One region of the Streptomyces sp. NPDC054842 genome, then DNA from elsewhere that is predicted to be linked to it. Evidence: riboswitches for the same ligand, from Rfam matches in the RefSeq annotation. Region 1 holds a riboswitch; each other region holds the start of a gene.

Region 1 (3,264 bases):
GCTCCCGGAACTACCCGCGCACGGCGGCCCGTTGCTCCAGGACGCGCAGCGCCCGCTCCGCCCAGGCGATGTTCTCCCGCTCGAACGAACGGCCCCGCATCAGCGTCAGGTACGGCCCGACCCGTTCCGCCTCGGCCAGGTACGCGTCCTCGGTCCGCCCGTCGAGGAGGCGGGCGCGCAGCCGGTCGTAGCGGGCCAGCTTCGCGCGGGCCCCCTCCAGCCGCTCGGTGATCGACGCGCGTACGGCGTCCGGGTCGCCCTCGTCCACCGCGTGCACCTTGACCAGCAGCTCGTCCCGGATGGCCGTGGGCCGGGGCGGGGCGCCGGTGAACTCGCGCAGCGCGCGGCGCCCGGCCTCCGTCAGCGAGAACATCCGCTTGTCCGGCCGGCGCTCCTGGCGCACGAGCCGCGCCTCGATGAGCCCATCGGAGGCCATGCGGTCGAGTTCCCGGTACAGCTGCTGGGGCGTCGCCATCCAGAAGTTGGCGATCGCCGCGTCGAACCCCTTGGCCAGGTCGTACCCCGACGCCTCGCCGTCCAGAAGCGCGGCCAGGACCGCGTTGCGCAATGCCATGCCCGTAAGGCTAGATTGCCGGCCGCCGACGCGAGTAATCTCTTCCACACCTAATCAATTAGTTGACTATGAGAGGTGGGCGCGATGCATCCCTTCCGCAAGGCGGTGGAGGCCGGCGACCACGCCGCGATCGAGGCACTGCTGGCCGAGAACGTGGTGTTCACCAGCCCGGTCGTCTTCAAGCCGTACACCGGCAGGGCGATCACCGCGGCCATCGTCCGGGGCGTCACGCGCGTCTTCACGGACTTCCGCTACGTCCGCGAGATCGGGGACGCCGACGGCGCCGACCACGCGCTGATCTTCCGGGCGAAGGTGGGCGACAAGGAGATCGAGGGCTGCGACTTCCTGCACCTCGACGAGGACGGCAGGATCGACGACTTCACGGTGATGGTCCGCCCGCTGTCGGCCGCCCAGGCGCTCCAGGAGGCGATGGCCGCGCAGTTCGACCGGATCTCCCGGGAGGCGATGGAGGCCGCTGAGGGCTGACGGGCGGCGGACGCGGCGGAGGAACGAACGGGTGGCGGAGGGCTGACGGCCGGCGGAGGCGGCGCCTCCGCCGGCCGGGACTACCGTCGCCGGAGTGGTGGGACGCCCGTCCCGTCGCTCCGGCCCGTCTTCCCGCGGAATGCCGGATGGGCTCCGAGCCGCCGCACATAACCCCGGAGGTGCTCGTACGGGCCGAGGGCGCCGGGGCTGTCGAGATGGACGAGAGCCACCCAGAGGTCCACGTCAGCGGCGCTCAGCTCGTGGCCCAAGGCGTACGGCGCCGAGGCGAGCCGCCCGTCGAGCAGGGCCAGCGCGGCCGACCGCCGCCCCGGCTGCGCGGCCGGGGTGACGTCCGCGTCGAGGAGTTCCCGCAGGGCGTCGATGTCCGCCGCGAGGGCCCGCGGACGCAGCGCGGGGGCTTCCCCTCCGGTGCGGTCCGCCAGCCGGGCCAGGTCGCGCAGGATGTCCGGCGTGTGGTTGCTGACGACCCGTCCGGTCCACCGGTCGCACAGCGCGGGCACGGCGAGCGGGCCGTCGTAGTGGTGCCAGGTGGCCTCGTAGGCCCCGCGCAGGGCGTCGGTCCTGTCCGGGCCGCCGGGCTCGGCGGAAAGGGTGGCGACGAAGTCCCCGAGGCCCAGCAGGTGGACCGTGACCGCGACGCGCAGCGAGCGCGGACAGTCCGGGGACAGGTACAGCTGATAGCGGTGCGGGGCCGGGTAGAAACCGCCGGCGAGACCGTCGCCGATCCGGCTGTGGACGCGCTGCTGAGCGCCGGCCGAACCGGCGCCGCGGGGGCGGGGCAGTCCGTCGAGCGGCGCGGTCGCGCGGAAGGACGACGCACACCGTGCCGGGGCGCCCGCGTCGGCGGCCTCCGCGGAGCACGGGGTGCCGGGCGCGCCCGAGCCGCGGGAACAGGCGCCGGATCCGGTCCGGTCGGCGGGTCCGGGCTCGGGCGTGCCGGTGCGGGGGGTGCTCGTGCCGGCGGCGTGCGACAGGGTCTCGGGCATGACTCTCCATGGTTGAGGAAGTCCCGGCTGCCTCGTGGGCGCCGTGACGAAACGGAGTGACCGCTCTTGCGTACCGGTCCGGATCGCCGGAACCAGGGCCTGTCCGGCCTCTCCCGTCCGCCTCGCGACGTCGGACACGCACGCTCGCCGCACCGGGGCGGCCCCGCTCACGTGCGGTGCCGGCTCGTCGCCGGGCACGCCGGGACGGCGGACCCGATGCGCGAAGGTGCCTCGCGGGCGAGGGCGGGGAGGTCCGGACGGTCCCTAGTACGCGCTGGAGACACGCAGCAGATCGATGTGCAGGCGCCTCGTCAGGTCGTTCCTGGGCATTCCCACCGGTCCACGCTCGGGGCTCGCGCAACGCGAGACCACGCTTGTCCCGCCGCACCGGCGGAACCCGGTCGTCACCCGGGGCACCCCGTCGCGGTGGAAGGGTTGCCTGCCAGCGGGCCGGGGCCGATGACCGTACGAGTGCGGACACTCGCGGGGCGCTGACAATCGTGACCGTCCTCGTCAGTCTCGCCGCGCCCCGGGGGAGCGTCAAGAAGGCGTCCGCGGCGTCTCACGACGTGGTCGGCGGAGCCCCCGACTCCCGCGGCCCGGCGTACAGTTCGGCGGAACAAAGGGCGCGGCCAGGTGGTTGGCGCCCTGGAGGGCACCGAGTGCGGAGGCGGAGGTGGGAGCGATGCGCGTCGCGTCGTCCGCGCTCCGCCGTCCCGTGGTGACGTTCTCCCCGCGCGGCTGCGTCCGCCTCTACTCCCGGCCGCACATCGACCTGCTGCGCGTGGCCGCCGCGCTCTGTCGTCCCTGACCATGCACCCGCGCCGCCGGCCCCACCCGACGAGGGCCGGCGATCTCCCATGGTCGACCAGGAAGGCACCCCTCCGTGTCCCCGAACTCCCCGCTGCACCTCGCCGTCGCGCTCGACGGCGCCGGCTGGCACCCGGCCGCGTGGCGCGAGCCCGTGGCCCGCCCCCACGACCTGTTCACCGCGCGCTACTGGGCCGATCTCGTCACCGAGGCCGAACACGGCCTGCTCGACCTCGTCACCATCGAGGACTCCCTCGGACCCCAGTCCTCCCTCCCGAACGGTCCCGACGGACGCACCGACCAGGTGCGCGGCCGGCTCGACGCGGTGCTCGTCGCCGCCCGCGTCGCCCCGCTCACCCGGCACATCGGACTGGTCCCGTCCGTGGT
Region 2 (3,264 bases), on a different contig from region 1:
GTGCGACTAGAGTGAAAACCCCAGTGACGGCCCCCGAGGGAGAGAACCAGCCGTGATCACCGCGATCGTGCTCATCAAGACCAGCGTGGACCGGATCCCCGAGATCGCGGAGTCGATCGCGGCCCTCGACAGCGTCAGCGAGGTCTTCTCCGTCACCGGCACCTACGACCTGATCGCCATGGTCCGCGTGCAGGCCCACGACGACCTGGCGGACGTCATCCCGGGCCGGATCAGCAAGATCCCCGGCGTCGAGGGCACCGACACCCACGTCGCGTTCCGCACGTACTCCCAGCACGACCTGGAGGCGGCGTTCGCGATCGGTCTCGACTCCTGACCTGCCGGGACCTCACCGCGTCCGCCGCCTCCGGGCGCTGAGCCGTACCTCCGGCCTCAGACCGCCGGCACGCACCGCCCGTCCTGGGTGCGGTACTGCCACCGAGCGCCGTCCCGCACCAGCTCCTTCACGGCGCGGACGAAGCGCTCCACGTGCTCGTCCGGGGTGCCGGCGCCGAAGCTGACGCGGATCGCGTTCAGGGACTTCTCGCCGGGCGCGGCCTCGGGGGCGCCGCACTCCCCCTGGCTCTGCGGGTCGCTGCCGAGCAGGGTGCGCACCAGCGGGTGGGCGCAGAACAGGCCGTCGCGCACGCCGATGCCGTACTCCGCGGACAGGGCCGCCGCGAAGTGCGAGCTGTTCCAGCCGTCGACGACGAACGAGATGACGCCGACCCGCGGGGCGTCGTCCCCGAACAGCGACAGGACCCGCACCTCGGGCACCTCCGCGAGGCCCGCGCGGACGGTGTCGATCAGGTACCGCTCGCGGGCGACCAGGGTGTCGAAGCCGGCCTCGGTGAGCGCCTTGCAGGCCGACGCGATGGAGTACACGCCGATCACGTTCGGGGAGCCGGCCTCGTGGCGGGCGGCGCTGTCGTGCCACTCGACGTCGACCCCGCCGTCCGCGCGCCGCGACACCTTGCGGCTGGCGCCGCCGCCCGCGAGGTAGGGCTCGGCCTCGGTCAGCCAGTCGGCGCGGCCGGCGAGGACGCCGGAGCCGAAGGGCGCGTACAGCTTGTGCCCGGAGAAGGCGACCCAGTCGACGTCCAGGTCCCGGACCGACACCGGGTGGTGCGGGGCGAGCTGGGCGGCGTCCAGGACGATGCGGGCGCCGTGCGCGTGGGCGGCGGCGGCGAGTTCGCGCACCGGCCACAGCTCACCGGTGACGTTGGAGGCGCCGGTGACGCACACCAGGGCGGGGCCGTACGGGTCGCGGGCGGCCAGCGCGCGCTCCAGGGTGGCGACGGCCTCGCCGGGGGTGCGCGGGGCGTTCAGGTACGTCACGCGGGCGTCGCGCCAGGGCAGCAGCGAGGCGTGGTGCTCGGTCTCGAAGACGAAGACCTGGCAGTCGGCCGGCAGGGCCCCGGCGAGCAGGTTGAGGGAGTCGGTGGTGGAGCGGGTGAAGACGACCTGGTCGCCGGCGCGGCAGTCGAGGAACTCGGCGACGGTCACGCGGGCGCTCTCGAAGAGGTCGGTGGAGAGCTGGGAGAGGTAACCGGCGCCCCGGTGGACGCTGCCGTAGTAGGGGGCGTACGCGGCGACGTCGTCCCAGACGCGCTGGAGGGCCGGGGCGCTGGCGGCGTAGTCCAGCGCGGCGTAGGTGACCTCGCCGCCCGTGACGAGGGGGACGGTGACATCCCTGCCCAGAACGGGCAGCGGGGCACAAACGGAACGGTCGGCGGCAGCGGTGGGGACGGACATGGCGAACTCCTGTGAGTGGCAGGCGAGATCGCTGTGCGGACAGCCCGCGCAGAGGGGCGTCGACGGCACAGGAAGGGAAGAAGGGTGTGCGGAGGCGGGGCTCTACGCCCTACCGCATTCGCTTGCTCACAGAAGGCTCCCTCGAACGACCAGGACCCCTGGCGGTGCTCACTCGGAAGAGTGCGAGGGGTCCGCGCTTGCCGTAGACCTCGCTGCCTACGGCCTGGTCTTCACCCGGGGCACCCCGCCACGGACGGAGGGTTGCCGGACAGCCGGCCGGGGCCTGATGGCTGTCGCTCATGACCTGGTACAGCATCTTGCCAGATGATCGCGGACGCGCAAGGCGCGGTCCAGAATCCGGACCGCGCCTTGCGTGCTGCCGTGTGCCGTTCAGGCGTTGCTGGCCGCGACCCACCGGTCGAGGGTCCGCTTCGCGGCCCCGGAGTCGATGGCCTCGGCGGCCCGATCCATGCCCGCGCGGATCCGGTCCGCGAGGGGCCCGCTCTCCGGCTCCAGGGCGACCAGGGCCGCCGCTGCGTTCAGCAGCACCGCGTCCCGTACGGGCCCGGTCTCGCCGTTCAGCAGCCGCCGGGCGACGTCCGCGTTGTACGAGGCGTCGGCGCCCCGCAGCGCCTCGACCGGGACCAGCTCGATGCCGACGTCACGCGGGTCGAAGCCGTCCTCGTGGACCTTCTCGTCGCGGACGACCCACACCCGGGACGTGGCCGTGGTGGTCAGCTCGTCGAGGCCGTCGTCGCCGCGGAACACCAGCGAGGAGTTGCCGCGTTCGGCGAAGACACCGGCGACGATGGGCGCCATCCGAAGGTCGGCCACCCCGACCGCCTGGGCCTTGACCCGGGCCGGGTTGGTCAGCGGGCCCAGGAAGTTGAAGGTGGTGCGGATGCCCAATTGACCGCGGGCGGCGGCCACATGACGCAGCGCGGGGTGGAACTTCACCGCGAAGCAGAAGGTGATCCCGGCCTCCTCCGCCACCTCCGCGACCCGCTTGGGCGTCAGCTCCAGATTCACGCCCAGCTTCTCCAGGACGTCGGAGGCGCCGGACGCGCTCGACGCGGCCCGGTTGCCGTGCTTGACCACCTTGGCGCCCGTGCCGGCCACGACGATCGCCGACATGGTGGAGATGTTGACGGTCTTCGCGCCGTCGCCGCCCGTGCCGACGATGTCGACGGTCTCCCCGGGCACCTCGATCACGTTGGCGTGCTCGTACATCGCGCGGACCAGGCCGGAGATCTCCTCGACGGTCTCGCCCTTGGCCCGCAGCGCCACCGCGAACCCGGCGATCTGCGCGTCCGTCGCCTCACCGCGCATGATGCGGTCCATCGCCCAGGCCGTCTCGTCCGCGCTCTGGTCGCGCCCGTCCAGCAGGCCGTTCAGCACCTGGGGCCAGGAACGGCCCGCCGCGATGTCGCCTCCAGCGGGGGTCACAGCACTCATATGCCGCTCCTGGGTTCGTAGACGAGGACGAGAGCCCGCGCACGACCGGTGACGGGC
Region 3 (3,264 bases), on a different contig from region 1:
GCCGGGACCTCGGCCTTGCCGCCCGTGTAGGTGCGCAGGATCGTGGGGATGCGAACGTTGACGCTCATGATGCGAGGCCAGCCTCTCGGAAGGAGTCCAGGTTCGGGCGGATGGTCGCGGTCAGACCGGTCCCGGCCACCGCGTCGAGGGTCTTGAGGCCGTCACCGGTGTTGAGGACGACCGTGGTCAGCGCCGGGTCCAGGGCGCCGCTCTCGATCAGCTTCTTCGTGACGCCCACGGTCACCCCGCCGGCCGTCTCGGCGAAGATGCCCTCGGTGCGCGCCAGCAGCTTGATCGCGTCGACGATCTGCCCGTCGTCGACATCCTCCACCGCGCCGCCCGTCCGGCGCGCGATGTCGAGGACGTACGGTCCGTCGGCCGGGTTGCCGATGGCGAGCGACTTGGCGATCGTGTCCGGCTTCTGCGGCCGCACGACGTCGTGTCCCGCCTTGTAGGCCACCGACACCGGCGAGCAGCCCTCGGCCTGGGCGCCGAAGATCTTGTACGGCCTGTCCTCGACCAGCCCGAGCCTGATCAGCTCCTGGAGGCCCTTGTCGATCTTCGTGAGCTGCGAGCCGGACGCGATCGGCACGACGAGCTGGTCCGGCAGCCGCCAGCCGAGCTGCTCGCAGATCTCGTACGCGAGGGTCTTCGAGCCCTCCGCGTAGTACGGCCGCAGGTTGACGTTGACGAAGCCCCAGCCCTCACCGGCCGGGTCGCCGATGAGCTCGGAGCAGAAGCGGTTGACGTCGTCGTAGTTGCCCTCGATGCCGACGAGCTCGCCGCCGTAGACCGCGGCCATGACGATCTTGCCCTGCTCCAGGTCGTGCGGGATGAACACGCAGGACCGGAAGCCGGCCCGGGCGGCGGCGGCGCCGACGGCGCCGGCCAGGTTCCCCGTGGAGGAGCAGGAGAGCGTGGTGAAGCCGAAGGCGCGGGCGGCCTCCAGGGCCTGCGCGACGACGCGGTCCTTGAAGGAGTGCGTCGGGTTGCCGGAGTCGTCCTTGACGAACAGCTTGCCGGCCTCGACGCCCAGCTCGCGGGCCAGGTTGTCGGCCTGCACGAGCTTGGTCCAGCCCGGGTTGATGTTCGGCTTGTCGGCGACGTCCGCCGGGACGGGCAGCAGGGGCGCGTAGCGCCAGATGTTCGCGGGGCCCGCCTCGATGCGCTTGCGGAGTTCCTCGGTGTCGTAGGCCGAGAAGTCGTAGGCGATCTCCAGCGGGCCGAAACACTCCTCGCAGGCGAAGACCGGGCCGAGCGGCACGCGGTGTCCGCATTCGCGGCAGGAGAGGGCGGCGGCGGGGCCGAGATCGACGGAGTCCGCGGCGGTGGGGGAGTTCGTGGTGCTTGCAACTGTCTGCGCAGCCATGGAGGCGAGGCCCTTTCTCCTCATCTTCCTCACGGCGCACTTCGCCGTGAGACGGATTTGGCACCTTCCCTAGCCGGGAGCCTCGCGAGCTGACCGATGACGATCAGGACGAGACCGGCTGGAGGGTTGCCGGGGCTTCAACGGGCCGTATCCCTCTGCCCCTCTGGATGAGCGGTGTTCAGTTGTTGATCTGCGCGCGGTTCCCGGATCAGGACATGCGATGGTCATCCGCGTTGTTCAAGACTGTAACCGACGGCCAGGACAGTTGAGATAGTCGTCCGAACCGCGAGATGGATCACACCCCGGGTGGGCGTGTGAGCAGACAGTGAGGAGCCCCGGACCGTGCTGGAAGAAGTCGAGCGCTGGCTGAGCACCCGCTCCTGGTCCGTCACCGATCGCCCGCTGCACAGGCTGATGGCCGCGAAACGGGCGACGGGCTCGACGGTCAGCGTCGTGCTGCCCGCGCTGAACGAGGAAGCGACCGTCGGCGAGATCGTCTCCGTGATCCGCCACGACCTGATGCGGCAGGTCCCGCTCGTCGACGAGATCGTGGTCGTCGACTCGGGGTCGACCGACCGCACCTCGGCGGTCGCCGCCGCGGCGGGCGCCCGGGTGGTGCACCGGGACGCGATCCTGCCGCGCCTGCCGGCCGTCCCCGGCAAGGGCGAGGTCCTGTGGCGGTCACTGCTGGTGACGAGCGGGGACATCGTCTGTTTCGTCGACGCGGACCTGAGGGAGTTCTCGTCGGACTTCGTCACCGGGATCGTGGGCCCGCTGCTCACCGATCCGGACGTCGCCCTCGTCAAGGCCATGTACGACCGGCCGCTGACCGTGTCCGACGGGTCCGCCTCCGGCAGAACCGCCGCGGGCCAGGGCGGACGGGTCACCGAGCTGATGGCGCGCCCGCTGCTGAACATGCACTGGCCGCAGCTCGCGGGCTTCGTGCAGCCGCTGGGCGGCGAGTACGCGGCCCGCCGGTCCCTGCTGGAGCGGCTGCCGTTCCCCGTCGGGTACGGCGTCGAGCTCGGCATGCTGGTCGACGCGCTGCACCTGGTGGGCCTGGACGCGCTCGCGCAGGTCGACGTGGGCGTGCGCAGGCACCGCCACCAGGACGGGCAGGCGCTCGGCCGGATGGCCGCCGCGATCTACCGCACCGCGCAGCTCCGGCTGGCCCGCGGCCATCTGATACGCCCGGCGCTCACCCAGTTCGAGCGGGGCGACGACGGCTTCGAGCCGCGCACCTACTCCGTGGACACGGAGGAGCGCCCCCCGATGGTGGAGATCTCCGAGTACCGCTCACGCAGAGTCGCGTGAGACGGCCCGGAGAGTGACGGACCGTGACGGGCTCCGGCGGTCGTATACGGCCGGTACCCGTCGAGTCCGTACGTTTGAGCGGTTCCGACCCGGGCTAAGTTGAGGCTTATGGCTTCCACGCACGGTGACCACCAGATCCTTGTCGCATCCAACCGCGGTCCGGTCTCCTACGAGGTCCGCGAGGACGGCTCGCTCCACGCCCGGCGCGGCGGGGGCGGACTCGTCTCGGGGCTCTCGGCCATCGGACCGGACGCGGGCGCCCTGTGGGTGTGCGCGGCCCTCGGCGACGGGGACCGCGAGGCGGTGCGGCGCGGGGTCGGCGAGGACGGCGTGCGGATGCTCGACATCGACGCCGAGGTGCACGCGGACGCGTACAACGGCATCGCGAACTCGGTGCTCTGGTTCGTCCACCACATGCTGTACCAGACGCCCCTGGAGCCGGTCTTCGACGCGGAGTTCCGGCGCCAGTGGGCCTCGTACGAGGCGTACAACCGCGCCTTCGCCGAGGCGCTGGCGGAGTCCGCGGCCACCGGTGCCTCGGTCCTGGTGCAGGACTACCACCTGACGCTGGTGCCGGGGAT

The links. A riboswitch is a leader RNA that binds a small molecule or an ion and turns the genes downstream of it on or off. The one in region 1 is predicted to bind S-adenosylmethionine.
Region 2: it holds a riboswitch for S-adenosylmethionine, as region 1 does, so the genes downstream of both, ACWGIS_RS18940 (aminotransferase class V-fold PLP-dependent enzyme) here and ACWGIS_RS17925 (glutathione S-transferase C-terminal domain-containing protein) in region 1, are expected to answer to the same signal.
Region 3: it holds a riboswitch for S-adenosylmethionine, as region 1 does, so the genes downstream of both, thrC (threonine synthase) here and ACWGIS_RS17925 (glutathione S-transferase C-terminal domain-containing protein) in region 1, are expected to answer to the same signal.

What each region holds. Positions count from the first base shown of each region.
Region 1 covers NZ_JBSGZN010000020.1:70,333-73,596, forward strand. The annotation lists gene ACWGIS_RS17915 (PadR family transcriptional regulator) at 11-574, opposite strand; gene ACWGIS_RS17920 (nuclear transport factor 2 family protein) at 659-1,060, shown strand; gene ACWGIS_RS17925 (glutathione S-transferase C-terminal domain-containing protein) at 1,141-2,067, opposite strand; SAM riboswitch class IV at 2,433-2,573, opposite strand; gene ACWGIS_RS17930 (putative leader peptide) at 2,753-2,878, shown strand; gene ACWGIS_RS17935 (LLM class flavin-dependent oxidoreductase) at 2,954-3,264, shown strand, end outside.
Region 2 covers NZ_JBSGZN010000022.1:62,503-65,766, reverse strand. The annotation lists gene ACWGIS_RS18950 (rhomboid family intramembrane serine protease) at 1-56, shown strand, start outside; gene ACWGIS_RS18945 (Lrp/AsnC family transcriptional regulator) at 53-334, shown strand; gene ACWGIS_RS18940 (aminotransferase class V-fold PLP-dependent enzyme) at 391-1,752, opposite strand; SAM riboswitch class IV at 1,941-2,057, opposite strand; gene trpD (anthranilate phosphoribosyltransferase) at 2,143-3,207, opposite strand.
Region 3 covers NZ_JBSGZN010000074.1:16,950-20,213, forward strand. The annotation lists gene ACWGIS_RS34625 (MoaD/ThiS family protein) at 1-68, opposite strand, end outside; gene thrC (threonine synthase) at 65-1,369, opposite strand; SAM riboswitch class I at 1,387-1,543, opposite strand; gene ACWGIS_RS34635 (glucosyl-3-phosphoglycerate synthase) at 1,712-2,683, shown strand; gene ACWGIS_RS34640 (alpha,alpha-trehalose-phosphate synthase (UDP-forming)) at 2,792-3,264, shown strand, end outside.